Regions from separate parts of the Anaerobacillus sp. 1_MG-2023 genome, predicted to be linked through region 3. Evidence: a T-box and tRNA genes for the amino acid it is inferred to sense, from the RefSeq annotation. Region 3 holds a T-box; the other regions hold tRNA genes.

Region 1 (10,689 bases), on a different contig from region 3:
CTGCTTCCTATTTTAACTGTTTTAGAGAAAGAAGGGAACTAATCTACTAATAAGATAAAGAAAAGAAGCTCCGCTAAGAGCTCCTTTTAATTAAGCATTCTTTTTTTGTTGCTTATTTTTCTTATGCTTTTTATTGTTATTTTGTTCAGCTGCTAGCTCGCTTGCAAATTCGGTATCATGCTTATGTGTTTGTTTTGGGTTTTTCATGAACTCACCTCCCTACTCTTTAAGGTGAGCTATTCTTAAAATTATATACTAGTACGGTAATTGAAATTTATTTTATTTTTTTTAAAAAAAAGAGCTGATCTACATCAGCCCTTTTCTTCCTCTTTCATAATGTTCTCAATCGGTTCTCGTTTATTAAACCCACCTAGATCTGAATGATAAAAGGACACTTCCTCTTCTCCGTCTTTCCAGCACAGTAACACTTCTTTTCCATTGATTATTGCAGGAAAATCAATTAATCCTTCATCTACATTCTTGATTTCTACTCCAAGAGTCATGATATTGTTAATGAACGTTTGTGCTTCTAACTCCATAAATTCCATCCGCGCCTCTTTTTTAAAAAGGATATCTTCGTCAACTTTTGTTTTATGACGATAAAGAAGCGTTTTTTTATGCTGTTCAATCTGATCGTAATGTTCGCTAAATTGAATTTTCAGGCGCTTAAGTCCGGCAAGCTCTCTCCTTAACACTGGCAACAAACGATTCGCTTCTTCTAAAGTAAAATACTTTTTTTCCATGTTTCTCCTCCTGGTTCGTCTTTACTACTTCTTCTTTACCCTTACCCACATTCTTTAACCATTATTCGACGAATTTTTACAATCGGAACAATGCTCTTCAAAGAGACTTAAAATTCGGATATGATAGAGGATGTAAGGGGAACCATTTCATAAAGGAGGAATTTCTTTGGCTAAAGTTACTGTACCAGATCACGGAACGTTTGAAGTGGAAGAAGGAACTAAGTTAGCACTTGCTCTTGAAGATAACGGGGTACATGTTCTTCACCGCTGCGGTGGGAACGCAAAATGCACAACCTGCCGTGTTGAAGTAATGGATGGAGAATTTGGAGAACTAACTGAAATTGAAGAGGAAGCGTTTAAGAAAAAAGGTGTGGAAGAAAAACTCCGCCTCTCCTGTCAGGTTCGTGTTAACGGCAACTGCGAAGTGAAGCCTGCGATGACTGTTGAAAGCTCTGGCCTTGATGCTGGACCTAGACCTGCTGAATAAGCAAAAGCAAAGACGAGCTTACCTAGCTCGTCTTTATTAAAATAGTGTTGTCAGCGACTGATAATTTAGCTTATCTTCCTGAAGCTTTGCTAAACTATTCTCAAGATGGTTTGTAATAACGTTATGAAGACTCTCCTCATCGTTCGCCTCTAGTAGTTGAATCACTTTATTATGTTCGACAATATCATTCTCATCATTACTTCTAAAAACATCATACAGCACCATATAAATGGTAATTTGATTTAAAATTTGCTCCATAAAATCAATCAAATAGCGATTTCCACTCGCTTTAGCCATCACAAGGTGAAACGCCTTATTTTGTTCATGATATAAAAGAATGTTCCCTTCTATAAACGCCTTCCCCATCTCCTCAGTCTGTTGCTTTAACCGCTCGATATCAGAAGCTTCCATTTTTGCGTAACCTTCACGAATCGCCATATCCTCTAATACTTTTCTCAATTCAAAAGCCTGAATCATTTCATCAATCGTCGGTTGAACGATAAAAGCTCCTTTATTCGGAACGACAGTCACAAGACCCTCTGCTTCCAGTTTCGTAATAGCACTTCGAATCGGCGTCCTACTAGCATTCACTTTAGCAGCAATAGCATTTTCAAACAGCTGATTTCCAGGAGCGATTTGTCTCGTTAATATCGCATTTTTTATTAGTTGATACACTTTTTGTTCAACTGTTTCTTTACGCATGTCTTAAGACCCGCCCATACTCTATTTTTCCATTATTTTAACATAAAAAAAAGGAAGTCACATTTCATTCGAACAATATTGTTGAACAATCTTGTCCAGTTTCAACCACTATGATATATTATCCTACGTATTGAGGAACAGAACGGAGTGATGACATGAACAATACTGGTAAAGAAATAACGTTAATTATTGTCGGATCGTTATTCTTTGCGCTTGGTGTGAACTGGTTTGCGATTCCAAACGAACTAGGTGAAGGCGGCGTAACTGGCATATCAATGACGCTTTATTATATTCTTGATTGGTCACCAGGGATTACAAACTTTGTTATGAACGCTGTGCTTTTAGCCATTGGATATAAGGTACTGAATAAACGAGTAACCTGGTATACGATGCTTGCGATCTTCTTTAGCTCTTTATTTATACAATTAACTGAAGGAATGGGTCAGCCGCTTGATATTATGCTCGGAACCGTCTTTGCAGGTGTTTTCATCGGGATTGGTCTCGGTCTCGTTCTCCGCTCAGGTGGTACTACTGGTGGATCTACAATTGTTGCCCGTATGCTTAACCAAAGCTTTGGGTGGAGCGTAAGCACATCGATGTTTGTTTTTGATATTCTCGTTGTACTCGGGTCTTCCGTCGTCATCGGAATCGAAAATACGATGTATACCGGAATTTCCATCTATATTAGCACAAAAATATTGGACTATTTAATTGACGGATTTGATACGCGTAAAGCCGTAACGATTATTTCTCAAAGTACTGTTGCCATTGCAGAAAAAGTAAGTGAAGAAATGGACCGAGGCGTAACGGTTATTAATGCTCGCGGGCATTATTCCAATGAATCAAAAGACATCTTATACGTTGTCATTAATAAACAGGAGCTTTTCCTTCTAAAGAAAATGATTCAAAAAGTCGATGACAAAGCTTTTGTCGTTGTGCATGACGTGAGAGATGTTTTTGGAGAAGGATTTACTTTTCCTAAAACATAAAAGCAAAAAATCCCCCGGTGAAGAACACCAGGGGATTTTTTTAGTTGCGATCGTAAACGACAAAATCGAAAGCGTGTTTGTTTCTCTCATCACTTGAATGTTTTTCGCGCGAAGTTTCTTTCCAATCATCTTGAGAGAAATCGGGAAAATAAGTATCTCCATCAAACGATTCATGAATCTCAGTAATGTACAGGCGATCAGCATGCGGAAGCAGCTGACGATAGATTTCAGCGCCACCTATAACGAACCAATCTTTTTCCTCACGCTTTGAAAGTTCCAGAAACTCCTCAACAGAATGCAGTACAGTAACCTTTTCATATTCCAGGTTTTTTCTAGTAATTAGATAATTTTCACGGCCGGGTAACGCTTTTCCAATTGATTCGAATGTTTTTCTTCCCATAACGATCGATTTTCCAGTCGTCATGCGTTTAAAATAAGCGAGATCAGCTGGCAAATGCCAAGGCAGATCATTGTCTTTCCCAATTAACTGCTTTTCATCCATTGCTAGAAGAAATGATATCATACCGACACCTCTCCTTTAATATGTGGATGAGGATTGTAATCCGTTAACTCAAAATCATCAAATGAGAAATCAAAAATTGATTTCACGTCTGGATTAATTTTCATTTTTGGAAGGTCTCTAGGTTCACGAGTGAGCTGAAGGTTGACCTGCTCAATATGATTGTTATAAATATGTGCATCACCTAGCGTATGAATAAATTCACCTGGCTCTAAATCACACACCTGCGCCATCATCATTGTGAGAAGCGCGTAGGAAGCGATATTGAAAGGCACCCCAAGGAACACGTCAGCAGAACGTTGATAAAGCTGACAAGAAAGCTTCCCATCAGCAACGTAAAACTGGAAAAGACAGTGACATGGAGGTAAAGCCATGTCATCAACTTCTGATGGGTTCCATGCTGTTACAATCATTCTTCTTGAATTCGGATTTGTTTTAATTTGCTCAACTACTTTTGCAATTTGATCAACGGTTGATCCGTCCGCGCCCGTCCACGAGCGCCATTGATGACCATAAACTGGACCAAGCTCACCATCTTCATCAGCCCATTCATTCCAGATGCGCACACCATTATCCTGAAGATACTTTACATTGGTATCTCCATTTAAAAACCAAAGAAGCTCATGAATAATTGATCTTAAGTGAAGTTTTTTGGTAGTTAAAGCTGGAAAACCCTCTTGTAAATCAAACCTCATTTGATGTCCAAAAACACTGACCGTCCCCGTTCCTGTTCGATCAGATTTCTTTGTTCCGTTATGTAAAATTTCTTCGCATAGCTGCAAGTAAGTCTTCATTGTACTCCTCCTTCAATTCTCTAATGATCATTGTAACATGAAGAAAGATGAGAAGTAACTTGCGAATTGTATGTAAAATACAGCCAAAAAGCACATTTTCCTTGGGCAAACATACTGTATATCAGAAATGTTGGAAAGGATGAAATAACCATGGCGAAAGGCGATAAATTACCTAAACTGTTTCAAGACCCTGCTATTCAAAATTGGATGAACACCTTTGATGATTTCTTTAAAGAGCCCTTTGCGAATCTGCTACCAGCTCAGTCGTTTCGGGTTGATCTTTATGAAACAGAGGATGCATTTATTGTTGAAGCAGAGTTACCCGGTATCACGAAGGAGCAAATTAAAGTGGAACCACTTGGAGATGGTCTCCGAATCTCCATTGAATCGAAAGAATTTCATGAGTCACGAAACGATAAACAAAAATATTACAAACAAGAACGATCCTATTCAAGTACTAGTCGCACCATTAAGCTTCCCTTTCACTTTTCCATGAAAAATGTGAAAGGGAAATACGAAAACGGTGTTCTTGAAATTAAGATACCTAAATCCGATCGCATACGTACCGATTCGAATTATATTAACATCGACTAAAAAAGCGCAAGGCCAAGGCCTGCGCTTTTTCTTCTTACATACTCCAGTCTATAAAGGCGTTTCCTTCGAGGAAACGCTCACAATCCATAGCCGCCATACACCCTGTACCTGCTGCTGTGATCGCTTGACGGTAAGTAAAATCCTGTACATCTCCACAAGCAAACACGCCAGGGACGTTCGTTTTTGTCGTTCCTGGTTCTACTTGAACGTAACCTTTATCATCCATATTAATTTTACCCTCGAGAAAATCAGTGTTTGGACGATGGCCAATTGCAACAAATATGCCGTCTGTCTTAACGAACTCCTCTTCTCCCGTATCACTATTCTTTACTTTAATCCCGCTTACTTTATTGTTTTCTGCCACAACCTCTAGCGGGGAAGCATTCAGCTTCCAGCTTATTTTTTCATTGGAACGAGCACGCTCTTGCATTATTTTTGATGCGCGAAGTTCTTTCCTCCTATGAAGAACAGTAACTTCTGAAGCGAATTTCGTTAAGAAAGTCGCTTCTTCCATAGCCGAGTCTCCTCCACCAATCACAACGATTTTTTTACCACGGAAGAAAAAGCCGTCACACGTTGCACATGTACTCACGCCTCGACCCATGTTCTCTGATTCTCCTGGTATACCTAGAAGCTTTGCTGAAGCACCAGTCGAAATCAAAACAGACTCCGCCATAATATCCCCGAGTGTATCTGTTTTTAATTTAAATGGACGCTCACTAAAATCAATATCCTTCACCCATCCACGCTCAATTGTAGCGCCAAACCTAAGCGCCTGCTTCTTCATATTTTCCATCAATTCTGGACCGAGAACGCCATCTGGAAAACCGGGAAAGTTCTCAACATCTGTTGTTAACGTAAGCTGACCACCAGGTTCCGGTCCCTCAATGACGAGCGGCTCCATATTAGCCCTCGCAAGATAAATGGCTGCTGTTAAACCCGCTGGTCCTGTTCCTACAATAACTGCTTTATGCATAATGACCCTCCTCTATCGACTTCATTATGTTATTTTTCCTAATTATATAGAAATAAACCCTTCTCTTACAAATTATATGGTTATCCATCAATTTGTTTCTTGATCTTATGCAAATGGTTGTTCATTTTCACACCTTCTTGATAGAATAGAAACAGTCTTGTAATAGTAAGGAAAACCCGAGGTGAATAAAAGATGAATCCAATAGTTGAATTCTGCATGAGTAATCTTTCGAGCGGTTCACATAAAGCAATGGAAAAACTAGAAAAAGATACAGATCTTGATGTGCTCGAATATTCTTGTCTTGGTCACTGCACACTTTGTAGCCAGGATATTTACTGTCTCGTTAACGGCGAGCGCGTTACTGCCGAAACGCCCGATGAGCTAGTTGATAACGTCTACCAGTTTATCGAAGAAAATCCGATGTTTTAAACGAATATGGACATACTATTAAGTGAATCCAATTAGAGGAGGAGCTTACATGAAAAATCGAAACGCGTATGATCCGAAAGCCGGTGTGCAAGGTGAAAAAGAAGGCGAAGACGCTCTTCTTATAAATAAGAAAAGAGGCCCGCAAAATGCGCGCCCTAAAAAAAAGTAAAAGCCGCTTAATGCGGCTTTTTATTATGCAATGCGAAACCGAAAAGTAAACCAGAAGTCTTCATTGAGGGAGATGCCGGTAGCAATAATATGCTGCTCTCCTTCATCATCAAGCGTAATCCAGCTATGATGCTCATCTTTATAAACTGGGTAGAAATGACCTTCCTTAAATAATTTACGATTCAATACATTCTCTGAGCCGGTTAAAGGCTCTTCTTCGAAAACATCTCTAATACATTGTACAAGTTCCATCTATGTTGTGATCCTCCCTTAATCTCCAACCAAAAACACCCCGCGCACCTCTCTTACGAGAGCCACTTAGGCGGAGTGTTTTTATCCCAATAAATCTTACCTACTTCATAATGTTCTTCAAAATCATCATTCGCTGCATGGTAATGAAAATTAAACCAATAGCCATCTTGTGGGGGGTGATCTCTTCTCACATGGAAACGCAATAAGTCTTCCCCGCTCTGTTCATTATACACATGAAGAATGCGTTCTCCGTATCCACCAGAAGGGTTGTCCGTCAAACGAAGTGACCTTAACGTATCCTCATCCAGATTTTCCACTGAGGTAGCGATCGCTTCTGTCATTTTAGGTACAATTGCATCTCGATACTCGTTACCGACTCGAGTTGAGATCGTTTCACCGAATTTTGTTAGCCCGAGTTGCTCAGATTGATTGCTTGCATAGCTTACAAAATGCGTCAGTAGTTCAGAAGAAGAAGCGTCCTGAGCTATGATGGGCCAATCATACTGATCAACAACAGGCTCTATCGCCTTATCAGGCTCGTCCCTCGACTCAATAAGAAGATGGTTTTCTTCTTGATAATTCTCTGATGCCTCTGTTTTGTCATCTGCTAGATATCCAGTAGGAATCACAGTTCCAAGCGTAACAACAGCAACAAATGCTACAAATAACTTTCTCATCCAAAGAGGGAATTTCATTATGTGCACCTGACTTTCGAAGATCAATAGTTAGTATTATTCTCGCATGATCTTCTCAAAAAAGCCAGATGTTTAGACGATTTTTCATTAATTTTCATTTGGCTAAGTTAAAGAAGCTTTTCATTTAAAAGGCCCTTTTATAAAAATTGTTGCTTTCGAAACAATTGTTGAATTAAACTCTAAACTTCCTTGATTGAAGCGAAAATTCACCTACTATAGCAACAACGTCTACGAAAAGAGCCTTTAAAAAAGAGCGCTTCATGTAAGCGCCCTATCTATTAACAAGTAAACATATCAATTCTTCTGAGACTTATGCCTGTATATACCCACCTTCTACCGGTCCAGCGAAACCCCGAAACAGAAGTACGCCCTACATATACTGGCCAAAACCAAAATGAATTGCCGCCCCTCATCCAAATATAAGTAAACCGATACATACACCTTCTAATTGATCCTGGATCTACAGCAAATGTTCCAGCTTGTGCTGACTGCGGTCTAGGAGGCGGTGATGCTGGTGGGCTCGAAGTTGGAGCTACCGGTTGCTGACGATAGGCATCTGTGTTGTCATAATGATAAGCAATATGCTCATGTTCTTCATAATACATTCGGTCCATCCCCTCTCTTATACAGTCACTGTATGCTGTATTCTGATAAGACGTACCGAATTGAAAACAACAAAAAAAGCACCTCTTTGAGTATGCTTGAGCCAATAAAATTTATGAAAATTTAGTTGGTGACCCGTACGGGAATCGAACCCGTGATACCGCCGTGAAAGGGCGGTGTCTTAACCGCTTGACCAACGGGCCAACAAAATGGAGCGGGTGATGGGGATCGAACCCACGACATCAGCTTGGAAGGCTGAGGTTTTACCACTAAACTACACCCGCAAAGATGGAGGAGGAAGAGGGATTCGAACCCCCGCGGGCGACTAAGCCCCTGTCGGTTTTCAAGACCGATCCCTTCAGCCAGACTTGGGTATTCCTCCAAAAACATGAATATATATATGGTGGAGCCTAGCGGGATCGAACCGCTGACCTCCTGCGTGCAAGGCAGGCGCTCTCCCAGCTGAGCTAAGGCCCCAAGATGGTGCGCCCGAGAGAAGTCGAATCCCTAACCTTCTGATCCGTAGTCAGACGCTCTATCCAATTGAGCTACGGGCGCATATTCTATGGTGCGGGTGAAGGGACTTGAACCCCCACGTCGTAAGACACTAGATCCTAAGTCTAGCGCGTCTGCCAATTCCGCCACACCCGCATGTGTGGTGCCGGCCAGAGGACTTGAACCCCCAACCTACTGATTACAAGTCAGTTGCTCTACCAATTGAGCTAGGCCGGCATAATTTAATGAAACTCATCAAAAATAAATGGTGGAGGATGACGGGCTCGAACCGCCGACCCTCTGCTTGTAAGGCAGATGCTCTCCCAGCTGAGCTAATCCTCCGTTAAACAGCGACTTCATTATTATACAATATCATCTTTTGTCTCGTCAACACTTTTTTTAATGTGTTTTTTCAAGGACAAGACTTATCTTATCACCGACTCGAAAAAAACACAACCCTTTTTCACAAAAAAATAATCCCCATAGTTAAGCACTCCATTTTTCACATAGAAAAAGCAGGGAGCGCTCTCCCCTGCTTATACTGGCGTTTGAATAAGTGGTTTTTTCTTTTTATTTTGGCGGAGTATTGGTCTTTTTTTAGTCACCATTTCAGAATCATATTTTCGGTACTCTTTCATGTCGCTTGATTCCCGCAAAAGCTGATCTTCAACATAGTGACGCTTTCTTTTCAAAAAAACCCCTCCTCATAAGTAATAACTCTCATTACCCTATTTTTCTGTTGTTAAACCCGAATCTTTTTTCACCATCGATCTATTGGCAAAAGTTACAGGTAACACATAATTTATTCACTTGGAGCGCAATTATGCTTCTTCAAGATTAAATTGGTAGTAATTTTCGTGATCTTCTCCTGACCTCTCAACAAAAGTAACTTCTCCATTTTGTGAAACCATAATAACAGTTTGCGCCCTCGTTCCGTAATGATCCGACTTAATAAAAACAGGTGAAAGCATCCTTTCCCATTCGATCGGCACGCCTGTCTGTGGTAATAGATAATCAGGTGCAGGCTCAGCGTGAGAAAGCATTTCAAAAAGACGATTCTGATCGAGGTTCTTTTCTGCACTTAAATAGTGTTTCAATTCTTCTTTAAGCTGCTCAACCTTTGGCCAGCTCGTATTCAGTAAGTGATTACTAACAGCGTGAACACCGTTCTCTAGTTTTGAAATTTGATCCTGCCGATTTGAATAATAATAAAGGCTCTTAAAATCTCCTATGATTAAATTAAATCCATTGTACTGATCTTTCTTTTGTCGAACCATTTCTAAGTATGATAATGGGGATTGATGATCACGTAAGTAATCGGCCGTTAGATCACCCCTTGATAGACTTTTAGGCTGCTCATTCGCTTCTCGATAGTTCGTAAGGGCTGCAATTCTTCCGTTTGTTGTAACCCCTAGCCATGTTCCCATAGCCTTTAAATCACGCCCCGCAAGTAGTTCTGGTACATCTCTCCAATAGTTCGCAGGTTTTGTTGGACGCTCGTAGAATTCATCTCGGTTGGCTACGAGTATAAATGGGTATGTAGGATGAACATTTTGAGCTACAGCAATTAAGCACATCTTAACGCGCCTCCTCTCTTGTTTCAATGTAAGAAAAAACGCAGCGTTAGCCGCTGCGTTACGATTGGATCATACGAACTTCTTCTTCACATGCAGAAGAACAATAATGGTTATACTCCTCTTTGCAAGAATCACAGACGATATGAAGCTTGTCACACTGTACATTAGCACAATTGATATAAGTATCTGCTGGATCCTCACAATGGTAGCATTTCCCTACAACTGTATCTTCATCGGTACGGTTTACATTAACAGCAAGACGATCATCAAATACAAAGCACTTGCCATCAAAATATTTCCCTTGTACCTCCGGGTCTTTACCATACGTTACAATTCCTCCATGAAGCTGTGAAACGTCGGAAAAACCTTTTTTCATTAAGTAACCAGAAAATTTCTCACAGCGAATTCCACCTGTACAATAAGTTAATACTTTCTTATCTTTTTGGTCCGAAAGATTTTGTTCAATCCAGTCCGGAAGATCTCGAAAAGCCTTTATATCAGGACGAATTGCATTGCGAAAATGACCAATATCGTACTCATAGTCATTTCGTGCATCGATAACAATTACATCATCATCTTCTAATGCTTCCATAAATTCCTTTGGCTCAAGATAATTCCCGGTTATTTCTTTCGGGTTTACATCTTCCTCAAGCTTTAGTGAAACG
Region 2 (10,689 bases), on a different contig from region 3:
ATGCAATCATAGGGATAATCATGATTCCAATAACTATACCAGGACTTAACGCATTAAAGATCGGTAAGCTCGGAATAATGTTCTGTAGTACAGGTGTGACAAAGGTTAAAGCAAAAAAACCATACACAATTGTTGGAATACCTGCTAATACTTCTAGAATCGGTTTGATAAATCTTCTTACACGATCACTTGCATATTCACTCAAATAAATGGCTGCTGCAAGACCAAACGGGATAGCAACCAGCATGGCAATTCCAGTAATCATAAGTGTTCCTGAAATAAGTGGCCAAATACCGTAATCAGGATCACTTTCAAAGAATGGATACCAATCTTTGTTTGTAAAAAACTCAACAATAGACACATGGTTAAAAAAGGTGATTGTTTCGACAATCAGTGTAAACACAATTCCGAGCGTTGTTAATACAGAAATAATTGCACATAAAAGCAATAAGCCCGGTACAAGTTTCTCCATAAACTTTGCTCGTGTTTGATTTTTCTCTTTTTTGTCTTTAATCATTTGACGAACTGAGCTTTGCATTTATTACTCCCCCTCACAAAGAGCAAAACAGGATTAAGTGAGGAGTATGAACTCCTCACCAATCTGCTTTAATTTATTCTTATTTACCAGCGATTTCGTTTAGCTTATCCATATCTTCTGTATACTTTTCTTCTGGAAGAGCTACGTAACCTACTGCTTCAGCCATATCTCCAGCGTTCTCAAGTGCATATTTAGTGAAATCATAAACAGCTGGATTGTCAGTTACTGCAGAATGCTTCACATAAGTGAATAGTGGACGGGAAAGTGGTTCATAAGATCCGTCTTGAATTGTCTCTGCATTCGGCTCTATTGCTTCGCCCTCACCGTTAACAATTGGAATAACATTTAATCTATCTTTATTTTCAAGATAGTAAGCATATCCGAAGAATGCCATACCGTTTTTAGAACCAGTTACACCATTCACAAGTACATTATCGTCTTCAGAAAGTGTTGCTTCTTTTACCATTTGCTCATCTTCTAGAACAACTTCATTAAAGTAATCATACGTACCAGAGTCCGTACCCGGGCTAAATAATTCGATTTTTTCTTCAGGCCATTCAGAGTTAACGTCACTCCACATTGTTGCTTTGCCAGTCCAGATCATATTAAGCTCGTCGATTGTAAGTTGATCTATCCAGTCATTTTCAGAGTTAACAACGATAGAAAGACCGTCTTTTGCGATTTCAAATTCAGTGAATTCAATACCAGCTTCTTCAAGCGCCGAAACTTCTTCTTCTTTAATCGGACGAGAAGCGTTACTCATGTCTGTTTCTCCAGCTGCAAACTTTTCGAATCCACCACCAGATCCCGAAACACCTACACTTACTTTTACGTCAGGTTGTGCAGAAGCATATTCTTCAGCGACAGCTTCCATGATTGGAAATACTGTAGAAGATCCGTCCATTAGTACGTCTCCAGAAACTTCACCATCGCTGTTTGTGCTACCAGAGTTTTCTGTATTACCAGAGTTGTTTCCGCAAGCTGATGCGAAAACCATTACTAGCGACATAACTACCATGAGCATAATACCTTTGAACTTCATGTAATTTCCCCCTAAATGGATGTTTGTACTTGTGACCAACCAGGTTGTTTGTGTACTGGTCTCTCAATCACAATTCTTAGAATACAGGCTAGATATTAATGTCATATAAACCGTATGTAAAGAGATTGTAAATGCGTGTCGGAAAACGTTTAAATAAGTCTTTTTGGGGCATACCTTACTTTTGCTATGCATTCAGCCTATCACTTCACCTCAATCTGACAAATATTATTCATTCATTTGTCCTTAAACAAAAAAACCGCTTTTCAGCGGTTTTTCATGAAATGCTATTCTGTTTCTTTTTGGTTAGCCTCAATAGGTTTCTTCGCTTCATCTTTTAAATCAAAATAAGCATCTAGAACGCGTCCACCTATTTTTTTATTAACATATCCTGAAGAAGAGTCATTCACTTCTGGAACTACTACAGAAAAGGCTACTTCGGGATTATCATAGGGCGCATAGCCAACAAGGGTTAAATTATATCCATCTCCGATTTGCGCTGTTCCAGTCTTTCCAGCAGCTTGATAATCATCACTTTGGAAGTAAGGATAATGTGTACCTGCAGTTCCATTTGCCGTATTCATAACCATCCACATCCCTTTTTGGACATGTGTCACTTCTTCTTCACTCATTTTAATTTTGTTTAACACCTCTGGAGTATTTTGAAAAAGAATGGTATTTGAAAGACCATCTTTTTCAGAAGGTTCATGAACCTCTTTTAAAATGTGTGGCTCAATACGATAGCCACCATTTGCGATGGTAGAAGTATACTGAGCCATTTGCATTGGTGTATACGTATCATACTGTCCAATTGCAAAATCGAGGATTTTTCCGAATTCATTCACACCTCCGTTTAATCCTGCACTTTCACCAGGGAGATCAACCCCGGTTTTAACACCTAGACCAAACTGAGAGAATGACTCTTTTAGCTCATCGTAAGCTGACGGGTCATAACTACTGCTTTCGTAAGGAGCATAGTCATAGCCAGCCATCTTCATCGCGATTTTCCACATATATACGTTTGAAGATCTTTGTAGAGCAACTAAGTCTGAAATAGGTCCCATAGCATTAGCCGTATAAGAAGATTTTTTACCTTCGTCCTTAAAGTATAAAACTTCATCCACAAGTGTCGTATTCGGGTTAATAGCATCATACTGATAACCGGTTAACACTGTTGCTCCTTTAACAGTCGATCCCATTGCGTAGGAGTCACCGATCACTCCAAACGTCCGGTCTTTAAACTCTCCGTTGCTATATTCCTTACCAGCAAGAGAAAGGACTTCACCTGTTTTGGGATCCATCATGACTACATAGCCTCGTGTTGCCCCATATTGTCTTGCATCACGAAGCTCTTCATCCAAAATTTTCTCGACTTCCTTTTGAAGATCGATGTCTAGTGAGAGGACCAAATCGTTTCCTCTTTGACCTTCAATTACTTTTGGTTCACCAATTGGCTCTCCCGATTTGTCGGTCACGTAGGTTTGCTTTTCTTTTTGACCTTTTAAGTACTCTTCGTACTCTTTCTCGAGATAGCTAATACCTACTTTGTCATTTCTTTCATAATCTCTCAAACCATAATAATCTAACTCATCTTTAGGGATAGGTCCGACCCTTCCGAAAATCGTTTGCAGAGTATTTCCATAAGGATATTCTCGAGTGGCGTCTGCTTGAATTTCTATTCCAGGTAGCGAACCAAGGTTTTCACTTACTTTAGCAATTTCATCTTCAGTTAAACCTACCTTAATTGTTTGAGAGGATAAGGCATAACCAGTATCCATCGCCCTTTTGATAGCAGCTACCTCAAGTTCTTTTGGATCGTTCTTAATCTCTGCTAAATCCTCATCATTAATCCGTTCAATTTGGAGTTGGTAAGCTTCACTCGACTCAAGTGCTTCCCACTCTTTTTCCGTTAGCTTCGCCTTCGCTTTTTCCGGATTCGTCACAATCCAATAATCTTTAAGATCTCGGTCAATGACATCATCTGTATCTTTTTCAATATACCCTGCTAATTTCTGAGCTAATTCAAGTCTCTCAGCTTGCTTAGTATTCTGCGTTCGGATATATGTAAGTGCAAATTCCGGGTTATTATCAACCAGAACTCGCCCATAACGATCATACATTTTTCCACGAGGTGCTGTTGATTCTGCTGTAACATTCTCAGTTTGCTCAGAAACACGTTCGTATTCTTCACCGTTTACAATCTGTATAACGCCCAGTCGAAGTATTAATGTAGAAAACAGAAGGAATACAGATAAAAATAATATACTGAGCCTTAAAGGCACATGATTTTTCTTTTTTTTCGTTTTCACGATTGACTCCCTTCCTTTAAACAAATATAGACACCTGTTCCAGACAGGTGTCTCTGCTCTCTCTTCTACTTACTATACTTAGTGATATAAAAAAAGTAAAGAGTCTAATGAGCTATTGTACGGTGTCAGGAGAAGGGTTTGAGGGATGGGGAGCTTGAAGTTTTCTTACAAACAGGTAAATAAACGAATGGCCAGCACCAACAATTAATAACAAAATCGGAATGCTCGTTACATCATCGAATAACGCTACTGTTAATAAGAATAAAAGAACGGAAACAATTCGTCCTAAGTTTAAGTACACCTCTCGAACGACAATGTACTCAATCCGCATTTCTGCTGCATTCCAAGCCTTACCGATCACATCGTAAGTGAGCGAAATGTAGGGGACAAGTAAAAGTGGATAAGCAAGAGAAATACAAACACCATACATTAACAACCGGGCAAACGTTAGGTCGGATACAAGCAAGAAAACCGAAGCGTAAAGAATAAGCCCGCCATATAAAATAGCCTTCTTACGATATCGCGGTTTAATCAATCTCGTCGCCAAATAATAAGCTAAAAATGACACACCTGAATTAACAAGTCCAAATGTACCAATTGCAAGCTCACTTTCCGTCGTAATAAAAACAAGGACAACGATAATGAAAATAAAAGTACCTTCTCTTATACCTTGAAAAAAATGCGCGTGCAAAATGTTAAGCCAATCTGCATTCGCTTTTCTTTCTTGAAGAACACGTTTAAATGAAAAGGTCCCTTTGGCAGACCGACGTTCGAGAAAGAAACTTAAGATTACAGCTGCGAAAAATAAAGCAAGTGAGACGGCAAATATTACTTTGTATCCCGTGAATGCTTCTAGACTTGAAATAATAACACCAGCAAATATTGGCCCAATCATCCCAGCGAAAGATGTAAGTAAACCAAGGAATCCATTAAAAAAATCCCTTGTGTCCGGTTCTGTAATTTCGAATGTTAGCACATTAAATGCAAGCCAATAAAAGCCAAACCCTATTCCAAGTAAAGCGCCCAGTAAGATAAGCAAATGACTAGCGTTCTGACCAAGAAAAAGCACTGTTATATAGAAAAGAGCGAGAAAAATCACTCCAATCCGCAGTACAATAACTCTATCCATTTTCTTAGCCCATCTACCAGCGAGAATAAAGGTAAGCGGCTGACTTATAACCGCAGCAAGGTTGTATATACCTATATCCGCAAACTCACCAGACTGCTTCCACAAGTAAACATTTACGAACGTATTTGAGAGCGCAATACTCAGCGCGTATAAACCACCGATTGTAAGTAATAACAACAAATCTTTTGTTACCTCTATCTCACCAATCATATGTTTTATAACTTTCATAACAAACTCCCCTTTTTTCATCCACCCTTATTTTGACTTAAATTCTGTTCGTTATGCGGATGAAACAAAAAGGATAAACTGTTTTTGAAAGGGGACTAGGTATGTATTACTTTCTATATCGGACAGACTACATTACTAAAGACAGTCGAATCCAACTACTTCAAAGAGTTCAACATCATATAAAAGTTGATGAATACTCGTTCTTTATTAATAGGATGAGGCACTATCTTCAAATCCAATATCGAAATGACCTCATCTCATTGACAATCACAGATCATCAAGTTCTGATTTGTACACCTCATGATTTTGAAACCGGCTGTGATTTTACAGATTTTTTAATAAATTTCACACTACACCATTTAGGAACAATTTATACCTTAATCGAACCATAATAGAAAAACCCCCAACATAAATGTTGGGGGTTTTGAAAGCTTGGTAAATTATTTAGCTGCTTCGTAACGCTTTGCAACTTCATCCCAGTTAACTACATTCCAGAATGCAGCGATATAATCAGGACGTTTGTTTTGATACTTAAGATAATAAGCATGCTCCCAAACATCTAGCCCAAGAATTGGTGTAACACCTTCCATTACTGGAGTATCTTGGTTTGGAGTGCTTGTTACTTCAAGTTCTCCACCTTTTACTACTAGCCAAGCCCAGCCTGATCCAAAACGACCAGCTGCAGCATTAGCAAATTCTTCTTTAAAGCTTTCAAAGCTACCAAATTTCTTTTTAAGTGCTTCGCTTAGATCACCTGATGGTTCGCCGCCACCGTTAGGGCTTAGCAATTGCCAGAAAAGTGAGTGGTTAGCGTGTCCGCCACCATTGTTTCGAACAGCAGTTCGAATGCCTTCAGGAAGTGCGTCAAGGTTGCCAAGAAGATCTTCAAGGCTCTTAGATGCATGCTCCTCATGACCTTCTAGTGCACCATTTAACTTTGTTACATATGCGTTATGGTGCTTGTCGTGGTGGATCTTCATTGTTTCTTCATCGATGTGTGGTTCTAGTGCATTGTAGTCGTAAGGTAGTTCTGGTAGTTCAAATTTAGCCATTGTGAATCTCCTCCTTAAATATAGTATGTAACTTGCTGTTAGGGTAGCGTTAGCCACCACTTGAACATGATGTCGTCACATGTTTACACTAGCAGAATTGTCATGCGTTTTCAAATAATAAACCTTTGAATTTCCGCAACACAGATAAAGTTTCCCCTCAGTATATAGAATTAAACATCTTAACGAATAAAATCGAGAATTAACACCGTAATAACATGCATAAAACATAAAAAAACTCGTCATTAATTGACGAGTGGGATCTTTATTGAGTGGTGGCTCCGGACGGAATCGAACCGCCGACACGAGGATTTTCAGTCCTCTGCTCTACCGACTGAGCTACAGAGCCAAATCATGTTATCAGTATTAATTTTAATTAGTATGTAGTTTGCATTTACATCAAAAGTAATTTGGCCTTGCTATGAGCTTAGGTTGCCCCTGGAGCACTCCAATTAAATTCTAACAAAGAAGTATGTTCGACGTAGTAAGAATTTTATTTTGGTTGCGGGGGCAGGATTTGAACCTGCGACCTTTGGGTTATGAGCCCAACGAGCTACCGAACTGCTCCACCCCGCGATAATGTAAAAGAAATTAATTTGCATCCATTTTTTAGAAAGCTAACTTTTAAAAAATGGAGGAGGAAGAGGGATTCGAACCCCCGCGGGCGACTAAGCCCCTGTCGGTTTTCAAGACCGATCCCTTCAGCCAGACTTGGGTATTCCTCCGATATGCATTTGGTGGACCCTGCAGGACTCGAACCTGCGACCGGACGGTTATGAGCCGTCAGCTCTAACCAGCTGAGCTAAGGGTCCTTATGTAATAAGTGGGGCGGCTGATGGGAATTGAACCCACGAATGCCGGAATCACAATCCGGTGCGTTAACCACTTCGCCACAACCGCCATGTTTTATCGTTAAAATTATGGTAGCGGCGGAGGGGATCGAACCCCCGACCTCACGGGTATGAACCGTACGCTCTAGCCAGCTGAGCTACACCGCCATATGGCTCCACAGGTAGGATTCGAACCTACGACCGATCGGTTAACAGCCGATAGCTCTACCACTGAGCTACTGTGGAATATTTCTTAACGACAAGAACTAATATATCATATAGATTAAGAAAGCGTCAATAAGTTTTTCAAATTTAATTGAATTAATCTTAATTTCAATTATGAAAATACTATATCACGCTTTCATTTTGTCATCAAGAACTTATAGGACATACACTAGGAACACAACAACCATGACCATTTGGAGTAAACCTTTCATAACAGCTCCACCAAGAAAACCAAGCAATGAACCTACACCTACTTGAACAGATTCTTTAAAAGCTTTTCGATGAATAACTAATTCAGCTAAGATAGCACCGATAAATGGTCCAAGGATGATTCCTGCAAATGGAATAACAAACGGGCCAACAAGTAAACCAATTGTACTCCCCCATATCGCCGCCTTTGACCCTCCATACTTCTTCACGCCAAATAAGTTACTAGCATAGTCCGCAACAAATAATAACATCGTCAGCAGAACTTCAACAATCCAAAAGGAAATAGTCATTGAACCAAACTCAAAAAACACCCCATACAGGATAAACCCAACATAAATAAATAGTACGGCTGGAATAATCGGATAAATCAATCCCACAAATGCAATGATGAATGACGCAATGATCAGGCACCATAATAGAATATCCACGCTTTTAACCTCCCTTCAACTTGACTCTATTTTAGCGGAGATGTCACTTTCCTTCTATATAATGATAAAAAGAAGCAGAGGCATCCCTCTGCTTCCCAAATTTATTCTTCTCCAATGACGGCTTCTGCAATATTCACCGCATGGTCACCAATACGCTCAAGGTTACTGATGATATCAACAAAAACAATTCCAGCACTTCCAGTACATTCACCCTCATTTAGACGAAGGATATGCTGTTTACGAAGCGTTCTTTCCATTTTGTCGATCTTATCTTCCAATTGCACAACATCCTGGGCCTTTGCTACGTCCCATTTATCGAGTGAATCAAAGGCTTCTTGTAGTGCAGAAAGGGTTAAATTAAACATTTCATCAAGATCTTTCATTGCAACGTCAGTCATTTTAACTTTATTACTAATCTGATAATCAACCAATTCAACAATATTTTCCATATGATCCCCAATACGCTCAATATCCCGAACAGAGTCCATTAACATACCATGTCGTGTTGACTCATCACCGGACAAAGAAGTGGCTGATAGCTGAATAAGGTAGTCTGTAATTTTAGTATCTAGGTTGTTAATAGCTTCCTCATACTGAGCGGTTTTTTCTGCGCTTTTCTGACTTTTAGAAGTCAGATAGTTAGAAGCCTCTTGAACACCTTTATAAGCAAAACCGCTCATACGAATAACTTCTTCTTTCGCTTGTCCAAGTGCCACTGAAGTAGATTGTTCAATGAACACAGGATCTAAATGTTTAGGTTTATATTCAATTGTTGAATCATCACCAGGAATAATTTTCGTAACTATAACGGCTAGTAAAGCAATGAAAGGAAACTGAATTATTGTATTAGACACATTGAAAATTCCATGCGCAAATGCGATTGTCATTTCTGAATTAAGATTTAATACACCTTGAAGATAGGAAATAAAAGGGGTGTATAGGGACAAAATAATTAAAAAGATCGTTGTTCCAATTAAGTTAAAAATCACATGGGTAAGGGCTGCTCTTCTAGCTGCTACTGATGCACCAATTGATGCTAGAACAGCAGTTACAGTTGTACCAATGTTATCTCCAAATAATACTGGCATAGCTGCTTGAAGATTCATTGCATCTTGGGAAAACAAACTTTGAAGTACCCCAATGGTAGCGCTAGAACTCTGAACGATTACAGTAAATACAGTACCAATTACTACCCCTAATATTGGATTGTCACTCATACTAAGTGTGAGATCATGGAAAGCCTGAAGACTTCTTAAAGGTTTCATACCATTACTCATAAGTTCTAAGCCATAGAACAATCCACCAAAACCAAATATTATCTGCCCAAGATAAGTAATCTTTTTGTTTTTAACAAAGAAGATTAATGCTGCACCGAGGAAAATTATTGGTAAGGCGTAATCTTTAATAGGTATACCAATAATGAATGCAGTTACTGTAGTTCCTATATTAGCACCCATTATAACTCCGATAGCTTGCCTTAGGGTCATAAATCCTGCATTTACCAATCCCACTGTAAGAACTGTAGTACCTGAGCTAGTTTGTAATAAGATAGTAACTACAATCCCCGCAAGCACACCCATAAACGGGTTAGTGGTAAAACGATCGAGAATATCTCTTAATCGATCACCTGCTGATCGTTGAAGGCCATCTCCCATATACTTTAGTCCAAACAGGAAAATACCAAGACCTCCCACAAACTGAAAGATCATCTCCTGAACGTTGAGTTCCATCATTTCAACCCCTTGCACTTATGTTTTATTTTTTTCGACAATACTCAACAAAGTCCCTTGTCTATTATCTACATCGCTCCCTCCTTTGTAAAGAGTTAATCTAGAATTGTAAATATATTATGCCGAAAACAAACATGTTTCAATAAAGTTTCATTAAGAATACTGTTCCCACCTCTCTATATAAGATAAACTGATTGGGTGGAGAAATACTCCACATTTAGAAAGGAGATTATTAATTTGAACGTTTTTAAACAACTTTACTACAGCTTATTTTCCCCAAATATGATGGCCCGGTTCCGTTTTCAAAAGCTAGGTAAGCCAATATTGTACGTATTTTTCCTTATGTTCCTTTCTTCTGTGCCAGTTGGAATTATGACGGCTTTATCCTTTACAAACGCTTATGAGGATCTCAAAACACATATATCAGATTTACCAGAATTCACTTTAGAGGATGGATCTTTAACAAGTGAGCAGTCTGAACCGCTTATTCGACAAAATGATGGAAATACTTTTATTTTTGATGCGACAGACCAGACAAAGCCTGATGATGTTGATCAATATGATTCCGTTATCGCTTTCCTAAAAGATCGTATAATCGTTGTAGATAGCGGCGCTAGACAAGAGTTTAATTACAGTAACTTTAGTTCGATGACGTTCACGAAGCAAGATGTTAATGAGTTAAGTAATAACCTAGACAACTTGCTCCCTATCTTTATTCCGTTACTGATATTCGTTATCTATTTGTTTCAAACCGGCCTTAAGTTTATAGGAGTTACCGTACTAGCTACAATTGGACTACTATTGAGAAGTATTACCGGAAGAAAAGCTTCTTATAAACAACTTTGGGTCTTATCTGTTTATTCAGTAACAATTCCAACGCTCTTCTTTGCGATTATGGCCCTCATTAAAACAGCAGTCCCTTTAGGATTCCTACTCTATTGGATGGTGGCCATCATGCTACTTTATCTTACGAT
Region 3 (10,689 bases):
TTAATTGATGCAAATTCAGGAAAGATTTTATATCAGAAAAATCCTGAATTAACGCTCTCACCTGCAAGTATGACAAAGATGATGTCGGAATATTTAGTACTTGAAGCAATTAATAAAAACGAAGTAAGTTGGGATGAAAAAGTTACAGTAAGTGATACGATCCAAAAGCTATCACAGAACCGTTCTCTTTCAAACGTACCACTTCGAGTGGGCGAACAGTATACAGTTAAGGAATTATATGAAGCAATGGCCATTTATTCTGCAAATGCTGCCACAATGGCGCTGGCTGAGCACGTTGCTGGAACAGAAGCGAAGTTTGTCGAAATGATGAATGCAAAAGCAAAAGAAATGGGTATGAAAGAATATAAGTTTGTTAATAGTTCAGGGCTGAATAACAAAGATCTACTTGGTAATCATCCTGCTGGAGACCCTGATGAAGAGAACATGATGTCTGCTCGTTCAACTGGACTTCTTGCTTATAACCTTCTTAAAGATTTTCCTGAAGTAATAGAAACCACTAGTACTCCAGAAAAGAAATTCCGAGAAGGTACAGATGATGAAATTACAATGAAGAACTGGAACTGGCTTCTTCCTTCACTTGTATATGCTAATAAATACAAAGTAGAAGGCATAGATGGTCTCAAGACTGGTTCTACAGACCTTGCTGGATTTGCTTTTACAGGAACAGCTAAACAAGGTGATATGCGATTAATTTCTGTTGTGATGAAAACTGATTCGTATGAAGCTCGTTTTGAAGAAACAGCTAAGCTTCTGAACTATGGATTTGATCAATTCCAGGCCCAAACAATCGTTACTGAAGGTGATAAAGCTGATGGTAATTCCACGGTTAAAGTTGTTAAAGGTAAGGAGAAAGAAGTTGGGGTCGCTGCAGGAGAATCTTTCAATGCAGTAACAGTGAAGAATACGAAAGAACCATTTAAACTAAGCTATGAATACGATCAATCTCTTCTAACAGAAGATGGAGAACTAACTGCACCAATCAAAGAAGGTGATCAAGTTGGAAAAGTCGTCTTAAAATCAACCGGTGAAGACTTCGGTTACATAACAGGTGACAAGGGCTCTTCAGTACCTCTTGTAGCAACTGAATCTGTTGAAAAAGCAGGTTGGTTTACACTTACTATGCGAGCGATTGGTGGCTTCTTTTCTGGTGTATGGACTAGCGTAGCAGATGCAGTGAAAGGTCTGTTTTAATTAATAATATCAAGTATACTTGGAAAAAATACTCTTCGATGCGTTCATCGAGGAGTATTTTTCTAAATCTTTTATGAAATCACTGCACATGTGATAGGACAAGTCATGAAAAAATGTTACAATAAAAGCGTTTGATAGATGTCGTGTAACAAAGACGTTTCTAAGTATAGATATGGGAGGAATATAGATGAATCAACAAACAGGTACAGATCGTGTAAAACGTGGTATGGCTGAAATGCAAAAGGGCGGCGTGATTATGGACGTTGTCAATGCAGAGCAAGCTAAGATTGCAGAAGAAGCTGGTGCAGTAGCAGTAATGGCACTAGAACGAGTGCCATCTGATATTCGTGCAGCAGGCGGCGTAGCGCGTATGGCTGATCCTACAATCGTAGAGGACGTTGTGAATGCCGTATCGATTCCAGTAATGGCAAAATGCCGTATTGGTCATATTGTAGAAGCACGCGTTCTTGAATCAATGGGCGTTGACTACATTGATGAAAGTGAAGTTCTTACTCCAGTTGACGAAGAATTCCACCTTGATAAGCGCAAGTACACTGTTCCGTTTGTATGTGGAGCGCGTAACCTTGGTGAAGCACTGCGCCGCGTAGGTGAAGGTGCTGCAATGCTTCGTACGAAAGGTGAACCTGGAACAGGAAACGTTGTTGAAGCTGTACGTCATCAGCGTCTTATTCAATCCCAAATTCGTAAAATTTCAAGCATGTCTGAAGACGAATTGATGACTGAAGCGAAAAACCTTCAGGCGCCATTTGAGCTTCTTCTTCAAATTAAAGAGCTTGGACGTCTTCCGGTTGTTAACTTTGCTGCTGGTGGCATCGCAACTCCTGCAGATGCAGCACTAATGATGGAGCTTGGTTCTGACGGCGTCTTCGTTGGATCTGGAATTTTCAAATCGGATAATCCTGAGAAATTTGCTAAAGCTATTGTGGAAGCAACAACTCACTATCAGGATTATGAATTGATCGCGAATATTTCTAAGAACCTTGGTATCGCAATGCCAGGTATTGAAATTTCTTCACTTAAGCCATCAGACCGTATGCAAGAGCGCGGCTGGTAAAACATTGATCCCCCACCTGTGCAACATAAGGTGGGGTTCTTACTTAGATAAAGAGAAGGAGTCGAGAGAAGTATGGTGAGAGTTGGGGTCCTTGGACTGCAAGGTGCAATCCGAGAACATGTGAAAGCACTTGAAACAAAAGAAGCAGAAATCATTGTTGTGAAACGAGTAGAGCAACTCAAGGATTTAGATGGACTCGTACTACCTGGTGGAGAGAGTACGACAATGCGTCGATTAATTGATCAATATGGATTTTTAGAGCCACTTAAAGCTTTTGCAGCTGAGAAGCCTATTTTCGGTACATGTGCTGGGCTAATTCTGCTTTCAAAGCATATTGAAGGAGTAGACGGATCGCATATTGGCGTTATGGATGTAAAAGCAAAAAGAAATGCATTCGGACGTCAGCGCGAAAGCTTTGAAGCGCCATTACCTGTTAAAGGATTAGAAGATGACTTTATCGGTGTCTTCATTCGAGCTCCTTATATCGAAGAAGTTGGAGAAGATGTTGAAGTGCTTGCTACGTTTAATGAAAAAATCGTAGCTGCACGTCATGGACGTTTTCTTGCGTGTGCCTTCCATCCAGAACTAACAGATGATGATCGCATGCATCAGATGTTTATTGATATGGTTTTGGAGTTTAAGAAAGAAGGACTTGCAACAGAGTAATTTTTCGTGTAAATTATTACGTACCAAGAAGAAGAGAATTCTTTTTCTGCATAAGACGAATGATAAACGAAAACGTTGACGGGAATTAGTAATAGATGTTCAATGCCAAGAGAGTCGATGTGTGGTGCGAATCGATCATTGAACCCTGTGAATCCATCCCTGAGTAGAATGCTGAACGAAGTAGGCTTTCTCGGAGCAGACCGTTATTCTGTTAAGAGGCAGACAATCGTCTGCAATCAGGGTGGCAACGCGGGTAGCTCTCGTCCCTTTATAGGGGACGGGGGCTTTTTTGTATTTAAATACACGTCTCTACACCACTATCCCTTCCGTTAACTCGTTTATTGTTCATTTAAAAAGGAGGAAAAAGCATGATCGATTTAAAGTATTTGCGTAAGAATTTTGAAGAAGTAAAAGTAAAGCTATCTAAGCGTGGGGAAGATCTAGTAGGTCTTGATCGTTTTGAAGAGCTTGACCAGCGAAGAAGAGACCTTATCGCTGAAACAGAACAGTTAAAAGGACAGCGGAATGAAGCTTCTAAAAACGTGGCAGCATTTAAACGTGAGAAGAAAGATGCTGATCACCTTATTAAAGAAATGCGTGAAGTTGGCGATAAGATTAAAACAATGGATGAAGAGCTTCGCAATGTTGAGACCGAACTTGAGCAAATTCTTCTTCAAATTCCAAACATTCCGCATGACAGTGTACCTGTTGGTGAGACGGAAGACGATAATATCGAAATCCGTACGTGGGGAGAGAAAAATGATTTTGCTTTTGAAGCGAAGCCACACTGGGATATCGCAACTGATCTAAATATTATTAACTTTGAACGTGCTGCAAAAGTAACGGGTAGTCGCTTCGCATTCTATAAAGGTGTTGGAGCTCGTCTTGAACGTTCATTGATTAACTTTATGATGGACTTACATGAATCAGAGCATGGCTATGAAGAGATTCTGCCTCCTTACCTTGTGAACCGTGAGAGCATGACTGGAACTGGTCAGTTACCTAAATTTGAAGAAGATGCGTTCAAAATTAGGGAAGAAGACTATTTCTTAATTCCGACAGCGGAAGTTCCTGTTACAAATTTCCACCGTGATGAAATTATGGACGGAGAAGATCTTCCACTGGCTTACACCGCATATAGTGCTTGCTTCCGTTCTGAAGCTGGTTCTGCTGGTCGTGATACACGTGGACTGATTCGTCAGCATCAGTTTAACAAAGTAGAGCTTGTTCGCTTCGTTAAGCCTGAAGATTCTTATGACGAGCTTGAAAAGCTTACTGGCCACGCTGAGAAAGTGCTACAGCTGTTGAACTTGCCTTACCGCGTGATGAGCATGTGTACAGGTGATCTTGGATTTACAGCAGCAAAGAAATACGATATTGAAGTTTGGATTCCAAGCTATGGCACATATCGTGAAATTTCTTCTTGCAGTAACTTTGAAGACTTCCAGGCACGACGCGCAGGTATTCGCTTCCGTCGAGAAAAGAACGGTAAGCCAGAATTCCTTCATACGTTAAACGGATCTGGTCTTGCGATTGGAAGAACAGTTGCAGCAATCTTAGAGAACTATCAACAAGAAGATGGCACTGTAATTGTTCCTGAAGTTCTGCGTCCATACATGGGTGGTCGTGAAATCATTAAATAGAAAAATGATAAAGAGCAGAGGCGTCTCTGCTCTTTATTTTTAGGATATAATCGTGTATAGTAAGGGGTGTTGATTTTCGGCGCGGTTTAACTGAAATGATCAACATAAGTAAGTAATTCAAATTCTTTTAAAAAAGTTTTGAGATATCGTTGACATTATTATAGGACGATGATATTATATTACTTGTCGCAGTTAGTTAATAACTTTTTCACACGGAGGAATACCCAAGTCTGGCTGAAGGGATCGGTCTTGAAAACCGACAGGGGCTTAGTCGCCCGCGGGGGTTCGAATCCCTCTTCCTCCTCCATTTACTAATTAATAACCAACGCGCATATAATTTGGAGATTATATTTCGACCGCTGTCATCGCCGACAGCGGTTTTTTCTATGTACTCATATTTTACCATAAGAAAAAAGCTATCCGTTGGATAGCTTTTTTTAGATTATCTACTTAAAGAAGGGATTTGTTGAAATTTCTGTTCAATACGCTTTAAGATAAGTTCAACAGAGGATGGGTCGTTAACTAGATCATACTCATTGATATTTAAGCGGAGAATTGGACAGGCATTAAAACTGTCAATCCAATTTGTATAACGCTCATACATTTCTTCCCAATAAGCAGTTGGCGTTTGCTGCTCCATCGGACGGCCACGCTCTTTAATGCGGTCAACGACATCATCAAATGATCCTTCAAGATAGATCATTAAATCAGGATGGGGGAAGAAAGGCGTCATCACCATAGACTGAAACAGATTCGTGTAAGTATCATAGTCAACAGCTGACATTGTTCCTTTTTCATAATGCATTTTTGCAAAGATGCCTGTATCTTCATAAATGGAACGATCCTGAACAAATCCTCCACCATATTCAAACATTCTCTTCTGTTCTTTAAAGCGCTCAGCAAGGAAATAAATTTGTAAGTGAAAGCTCCAACGTGAGAAGTCATTATAGAATTTCTCTAAATATGGATTGTTATCTACTTTTTCAAGAGAAGTCCTAAATTGTAAGGCGTTAGCAAGTGAGCTCGTAATGGTAGACTTCCCGACGCCTACCGTACCAGCGATTGTAATGACGGCATCCTGTGGGATGTTGTATTTTTCTCTGAGATTCATTTAACAGGGTCTCCTTCTTTCAATGTTTTTTCGAGGGATTGGAAGATGGTGTGTAAATCATCTTGATTGGACACAAAATCCATCTTATCACCATTGAAACGGAGCACAGGAATATCAGGATGATGTGCTTCAAATTCTTGCATAAACCGTTCATAGTCAGATGAAAGACGCTCAAGATAAGCGGGATCGATGCTTTTTTCAATCTGTCTTCCACGTTGTGAAATACGGTTAAGCAGCGTTTCAAGGCTAGCATTTAAATAGATAATGACGTTCGGTTCGGGCATTCCTTCGGTTAGAATGTCATAAATCTTCATATATTTAGAAAAGTGCTTGTCACTAAGTGTCTGTTGGGCAAATATCTTATTCTTAAAGATGTGGTAATCGGAAATAACGGGAAGCTGTTTTGATAAATGATGCTTCTCCATTTCCTCTAACTGTTTGTATCGATGGCTGAGAAAAAACATCTCGGTTTGGAAGCTCCACTCTTCAATGTTGTCGTAAAACTTACCGAGAAAGGGATTCTCTTCTACGATTTCTTGAAAAAGTTCAAATTGATAATGAGCAGCAATCGCTCGAGATAGGGAGGTCTTTCCAACTCCGATGGGGCCTTCGACGGCAATAAATGGGGTCTGGTTCATACGTATCCTCCTCCGTCGTTTCCTATAGCAGACCTTGCTTATCTTTGAATAGACAAAGATTATTGTAGCATACACCACGAACTGTTGACAGGGTTAAAGCAAGCAAGTTAGAGGTAAATAAAGCCTGCCTGTTTGAAGCCTAAATGGAGTAGGGAATGACACTAATACAAAGGAGTGAAATCATGGATTCTAATCAGATCTTAATTTTACTGTTCATCGGTTATTTAGTTTATACGATTGATAAAAAGCAAAAAAACTTCCCTGCACCACTGGTCTTATTAGGTTTAGGAATAGGACTTTCTTTTCTTCCGTTCTTCAGCTCCGTACATATAACGAAAGACATTATCTTTGAATGGTTTCTACCTGCTCTTCTTTTTATTTCTGCGTATCAGTTCCCATTTGCTCATCTAAAAAAGCACGCGGGTATTATTGCCGCATTAAGCACGCTGGGATTACTATTGAGTGCTCTCCTCCTCGGTAGTTTATTATTTATTATGAGCGGGCCGTTCCTTTCATTATCATTTGTTGGGGCTTTATTAATTGCTTCTATTCTTACACCTACTGATCCCGTCTCAGTGGTCTCAATTTTAAAGCAGGCTTCAAAAGATCCCAAAATAGCAGATGTGGTCGAAGGTGAATCGATGGTGAACGATGGAACGAGTATCGTTCTTTTTACAGTGTTCGCTGGCATGTATCTTGGTGATGAGAGCTTTTCTATTAGCTCGTTTATTTATGACTTTGCTCTTGTGTCAATTGGAGGAATTGCGATCGGAGCGATATTTAGTTGGATTGTCTGTCGAGCCATTTCTTTTACACATCAGCGACAATACCAGGTGATGCTAAGTATCGTGCTCGCTTATGGAAGTTTTTATGTAGCAGAAAATCTTGGTGTGTCAGGAGTCCTCTCCGTCGTTGCAGCTGGAATCGTGCTTTCATATGAACTTGATGGCTTTATTAAAGAATCACACTATAGAGAATACCTTAACAGCTTCTGGGAAGTTGTTGAGCCAAGTATTCTCGCATTGATTTTTTTATTAATAGGGATTGAATCAACAAACTATCTTGATTTTAACTACTGGGTATTTGCAGGATTGATCTTTCTCGCATCTGTCGTTGTTCGTTTCCTTGTGCTTGCAGGTATTATTAAATCATTTACAGCCTGGCGTAATGAATTTAATTGGAAAGACATTTCGCTTGTTACCTGGTCCGGCATACGGGGAACGATGTCGGTTGCACTTCTTCTAAGTTTGGAATCTGAGTATGGTTCAGGAGATAGTACACTTATCTCTCTCACGTTTGGGGCTGTGTTGCTATCTCTTGTTTTTCAAAGCGTGACGATCTATCCGATGTCTAGTTATTTTGAGAAAAAAGCGAAATGAGCTGTGGTGTAAGCGAATTTTATTGTATACGCTGTTTAATGAAGCGAATACGAGCCCTTCATAGCTTAGTTGAGTTCTTCCAGTGAAGAGAATTCTGCGATATTTTAGTTTTTCCGCGATATAGAGAAGGCGCCGTTTCTAAACGCTCGTCTTCGCTTTTCATTTACTGCGTTATGGCTTTAGCATATGTTCTTGAAATGTTTGGAAAAAAACTATACGTTTAAGCTGAGTGACAAACTATATTTGGAGGGATGATTGTGCAGGAGCAAATGATGAATCAAAATCAACAGGAAACGGCTGATTTTTTCCCGGTACGTGATGTGGATTATTTGGAGATTTATGTTGGAAATGCGAAACAGGCTAGTCACTATTTTTGTAAGGCGTTTGGATTTACGCCGGTAGCTTATTCAGGGCTTGAAACAGGGGATCGTGAAAAAGTATCTTATGTGCTGCAGCAAAATAACATTCGTCTTGTTTTATCAGGTGCACTGTCGAATGATCACCCAATTGCGGAGTTTGTCAAATTGCACGGAGATGGCGTTAAGGATATCGCTCTTACTGTAGAGAATATTGAGAGCGCTTACAAAGAAGCTGCTGAGCGAGGAGCGATTGAACTAAGTCCACCGAAAGAATATAAAGATGAGCATGGCGTAGTGAAGATGGCGGTTATTGGTACTTATGGTGATACCATTCATACATTAGTTGAACGAAAAAACTACTCCGGGCTTTTTCTTCCTGGGTTTAAGAAGTTTGAAGGGAAAATCCCTTCAAAGGAAACGGGGTTACTTGGTATCGACCACTGCGTTGGGAACGTGGAATCAATGGAAGAGTGGGTTTCTTACTATGAGAATGTGATGGGCTTTAAGCAAATGATTCATTTCGATGATGAAGACATTAGCACAGAGTACTCTGCGTTAATGTCGAAAGTGATGCACAATGGGGGACGCATTAAATTCCCAATCAATGAGCCTGCAAATGGGAAACGTAAATCACAAATTCAAGAATACCTCGATTATTACAATGGTCCTGGTGTGCAGCATATTGCTGTCCTGACGAATGATATTGTTGATACAGTTGCAAAACTTCGTGAGGGTGGAGTTGAGTTTCTTGAAACACCAGATGATTATTATGATGCGCTTACTGAGCGAGTAGGTGAGATTGATGAAGAGATAAGCAAACTACGCGAGTTAAAAATTTTAGTGGACCGTGATGACGAAGGGTACTTACTTCAAATTTTCACAAAACCTGTTGTCGATCGACCAACGTTATTTATTGAAGTTATTCAGCGTAAGGGTGCGAAAGGATTTGGAGAAGGAAACTTTAAAGCGTTGTTCCAAGCGATTGAACGAGAGCAGGAACGAAGAGGCAACTTATAGAAGATTATCTTCAATCTGCTTTAAGAAGGAGTTGCCTTTTTCATGAAAGTTCAACCGAATACGTTAGCGTGGAAAGATGCCTATAAATTATTGATTGGATCTATTCTCCCCCGGCCGATTGCTTTTGTATCGAGTATAGATAAGAGCGGTGAGACGAACCTTGCTCCTTTTAGCTTTTTTACAGGGATATGTGCGGATCCTATGATGGTTTGCTTTTCTCCGATGCGAAAGGCTGGTGCAGGAGATAAGAAAGATACGCTATTAAACATTGAAGAATCAAAGGAGTTTGTGATCAATATCGTTGGTGAGAAAATTGCTGAACAAATGAATGAGTGTGCTACGCCTTTTCCGAAAGGGACGGATGAATTTCTGGAGGCTGGACTTACAAAAGTAGAAAGTGAGCTAATTCGTCCTCCTAGAGTGAAGGAGAGTGACGTTCAGCTCGAATGTGTTCTTGATCAAATCGTTGAGTTTGGTGATCATGAAGGGTCAGGTAGTCTCGTTATTGGAAAAGTTGTGATGGTTCACGTGCGTGATGAGTTATATAAAGATGGCAAGATAGATACGGAGATGCTCCAACCAGTTGGGCGTTTAGCGGGTCAGGAGTATACGAGATCGATAACAGATACATTTATATTGAGACGAAAAACATCTCCTGATGGAAAGAGCTGAGGCCGTTGAAGTTCGTTACTTTCGAAGTAGAGGGTAAAAGACAAGCTGGTATTTATAAGGACTCGCGTATTATCGGATTACATGAAGCTTCTAATGGTGTTATTCCAGAAGATCTTATGAGGATTATTGTCGACTACCCGCGTTATCAACCGCTTATTGAAGCATGTATAAATGGTGATTATGAACTCGAAAACGTTACTCTATATGCGCCTCTTCCGCGTCCACTGAGCATCCGAGATTTTTATGCCTTTGAAGAACACGTGGTCACTGCACGAGGGAAAAGAGGGCTTGGTGTTGTGCCAGAATGGTATGAGCTTCCGGTCTTCTATTTTTCAAATCATCTTGCGGTGAAAGGACCAGGGGAAGTAATTCTACGACCTAAAGCATGTGAAAAGCTAGACTATGAATTAGAAATTGCATGCGTCATTGGAAAAGAAGGGCGCAACATAAAAGCAAATCAGGCGAAGGACTACATTTTCGGTTTTATGATTATGAATGACTGGAGTGCGCGTGATCTTCAAGCACAAGAAATGAAAGTTGGCCTAGGTCCAGCGAAAGGAAAGGATTTTGCTACTTCCTTCGGTCCCTTTCTAGTAACGACTGATGAGCTTCCTATGGAACATGGGAAGCTTGATTTACAAATGGAGGCATTCGTAAATGGCGAGCGTTATTCCTTGGGAAATGCGAAAGATATGTACTATTCCTTTGGTGAGATCATTGAACAGGCCTCCCGCAATGTTACCTTATATCCTGGAGAAGTACTCGGTTCAGGCACGGTGGGAAGCGGGTGTATTCTTGAACAGACAGATCGTATCTTTCTACAGTCCGGCGATAAAGTTGATTTAGCTATTACGAACCTTGGCACGCTTTCAAATGTCGTGGGGGAGGAGGAAGAGTATGGTTTACTATCGAAAAAT

What was found. The T-box of region 3 lies ahead of serS (serine--tRNA ligase). A T-box ahead of a tRNA ligase gene usually reads a tRNA of that ligase, here a tRNA-Ser.
Region 1: it has a tRNA-Ser gene. The T-box ahead of serS (serine--tRNA ligase) is inferred to sense a tRNA for this amino acid. The anticodon was not compared.
Region 2: it has a tRNA-Ser gene. The T-box ahead of serS (serine--tRNA ligase) is inferred to sense a tRNA for this amino acid. The anticodon was not compared.

Annotation. Positions count from the first base shown of each region.
Region 1 covers NZ_JAUORD010000003.1:300,444-311,132, reverse strand. The annotation lists gene Q4550_RS08005 (DUF2203 domain-containing protein) at 312-743, opposite strand; gene Q4550_RS08000 (2Fe-2S iron-sulfur cluster-binding protein) at 910-1,230, shown strand; gene Q4550_RS07995 (GntR family transcriptional regulator) at 1,267-1,932, opposite strand; gene Q4550_RS07990 (YitT family protein) at 2,088-2,921, shown strand; gene Q4550_RS07985 (dihydrofolate reductase) at 2,962-3,444, opposite strand; gene Q4550_RS07980 (thymidylate synthase) at 3,441-4,235, opposite strand; gene Q4550_RS07975 (Hsp20/alpha crystallin family protein) at 4,386-4,829, shown strand; gene trxB (thioredoxin-disulfide reductase) at 4,864-5,805, opposite strand; gene Q4550_RS07965 (YuzB family protein) at 5,998-6,234, shown strand; gene Q4550_RS07960 (hypothetical protein) at 6,427-6,654, opposite strand; gene Q4550_RS07955 (YpjP family protein) at 6,708-7,349, opposite strand; gene Q4550_RS07950 (transporter) at 7,628-7,954, opposite strand; tRNA gene Q4550_RS07945 (tRNA-Glu) at 8,081-8,155, opposite strand; tRNA gene Q4550_RS07940 (tRNA-Gly) at 8,163-8,236, opposite strand; tRNA gene Q4550_RS07935 (tRNA-Ser) at 8,242-8,334, opposite strand; tRNA gene Q4550_RS07930 (tRNA-Ala) at 8,354-8,429, opposite strand; tRNA gene Q4550_RS07925 (tRNA-Arg) at 8,434-8,510, opposite strand; tRNA gene Q4550_RS07920 (tRNA-Leu) at 8,519-8,603, opposite strand; tRNA gene Q4550_RS07915 (tRNA-Thr) at 8,609-8,684, opposite strand; tRNA gene Q4550_RS07910 (tRNA-Val) at 8,714-8,789, opposite strand; gene Q4550_RS07905 (hypothetical protein) at 8,984-9,139, opposite strand; gene Q4550_RS07900 (NRDE family protein) at 9,269-10,024, opposite strand; gene trhO (oxygen-dependent tRNA uridine(34) hydroxylase TrhO) at 10,083-10,689, opposite strand, start outside.
Region 2 covers NZ_JAUORD010000002.1:101,410-112,098, reverse strand. The annotation lists gene pstC (phosphate ABC transporter permease subunit PstC) at 1-538, opposite strand, end outside; gene Q4550_RS04320 (PstS family phosphate ABC transporter substrate-binding protein) at 618-1,580, opposite strand; gene Q4550_RS04315 (peptidoglycan D,D-transpeptidase FtsI family protein) at 1,865-3,886, opposite strand; gene Q4550_RS04310 (MFS transporter) at 3,999-5,243, opposite strand; gene Q4550_RS04305 (hypothetical protein) at 5,345-5,635, shown strand; gene Q4550_RS04300 (superoxide dismutase) at 5,684-6,295, opposite strand; tRNA gene Q4550_RS04295 (tRNA-Phe) at 6,566-6,641, opposite strand; tRNA gene Q4550_RS04290 (tRNA-Met) at 6,792-6,868, opposite strand; tRNA gene Q4550_RS04285 (tRNA-Ser) at 6,925-7,017, opposite strand; tRNA gene Q4550_RS04280 (tRNA-Ile) at 7,028-7,104, opposite strand; tRNA gene Q4550_RS04275 (tRNA-His) at 7,117-7,192, opposite strand; tRNA gene Q4550_RS04270 (tRNA-Met) at 7,214-7,290, opposite strand; tRNA gene Q4550_RS04265 (tRNA-Asn) at 7,294-7,368, opposite strand; gene Q4550_RS04260 (DUF456 domain-containing protein) at 7,503-7,985, opposite strand; gene Q4550_RS04255 (Na/Pi cotransporter family protein) at 8,087-9,715, opposite strand; gene Q4550_RS04250 (DUF1189 domain-containing protein) at 9,953-10,689, shown strand, end outside.
Region 3 covers NZ_JAUORD010000023.1:2,972-13,660, forward strand. The annotation lists gene Q4550_RS22580 (D-alanyl-D-alanine carboxypeptidase family protein) at 1-1,212, shown strand, start outside; gene pdxS (pyridoxal 5'-phosphate synthase lyase subunit PdxS) at 1,400-2,287, shown strand; gene pdxT (pyridoxal 5'-phosphate synthase glutaminase subunit PdxT) at 2,360-2,953, shown strand; T-box leader at 3,020-3,224, shown strand; gene serS (serine--tRNA ligase) at 3,322-4,596, shown strand; tRNA gene Q4550_RS22600 (tRNA-Ser) at 4,811-4,903, shown strand; gene Q4550_RS22605 (deoxynucleoside kinase) at 5,039-5,707, opposite strand; gene Q4550_RS22610 (deoxynucleoside kinase) at 5,704-6,345, opposite strand; gene Q4550_RS22615 (cation:proton antiporter) at 6,528-7,724, shown strand; gene hppD (4-hydroxyphenylpyruvate dioxygenase) at 7,994-9,100, shown strand; gene Q4550_RS22625 (flavin reductase family protein) at 9,143-9,772, shown strand; gene Q4550_RS22630 (fumarylacetoacetate hydrolase family protein) at 9,778-10,689, shown strand, end outside; gene Q4550_RS22635 (homogentisate 1,2-dioxygenase) at 10,670-10,689, shown strand, end outside.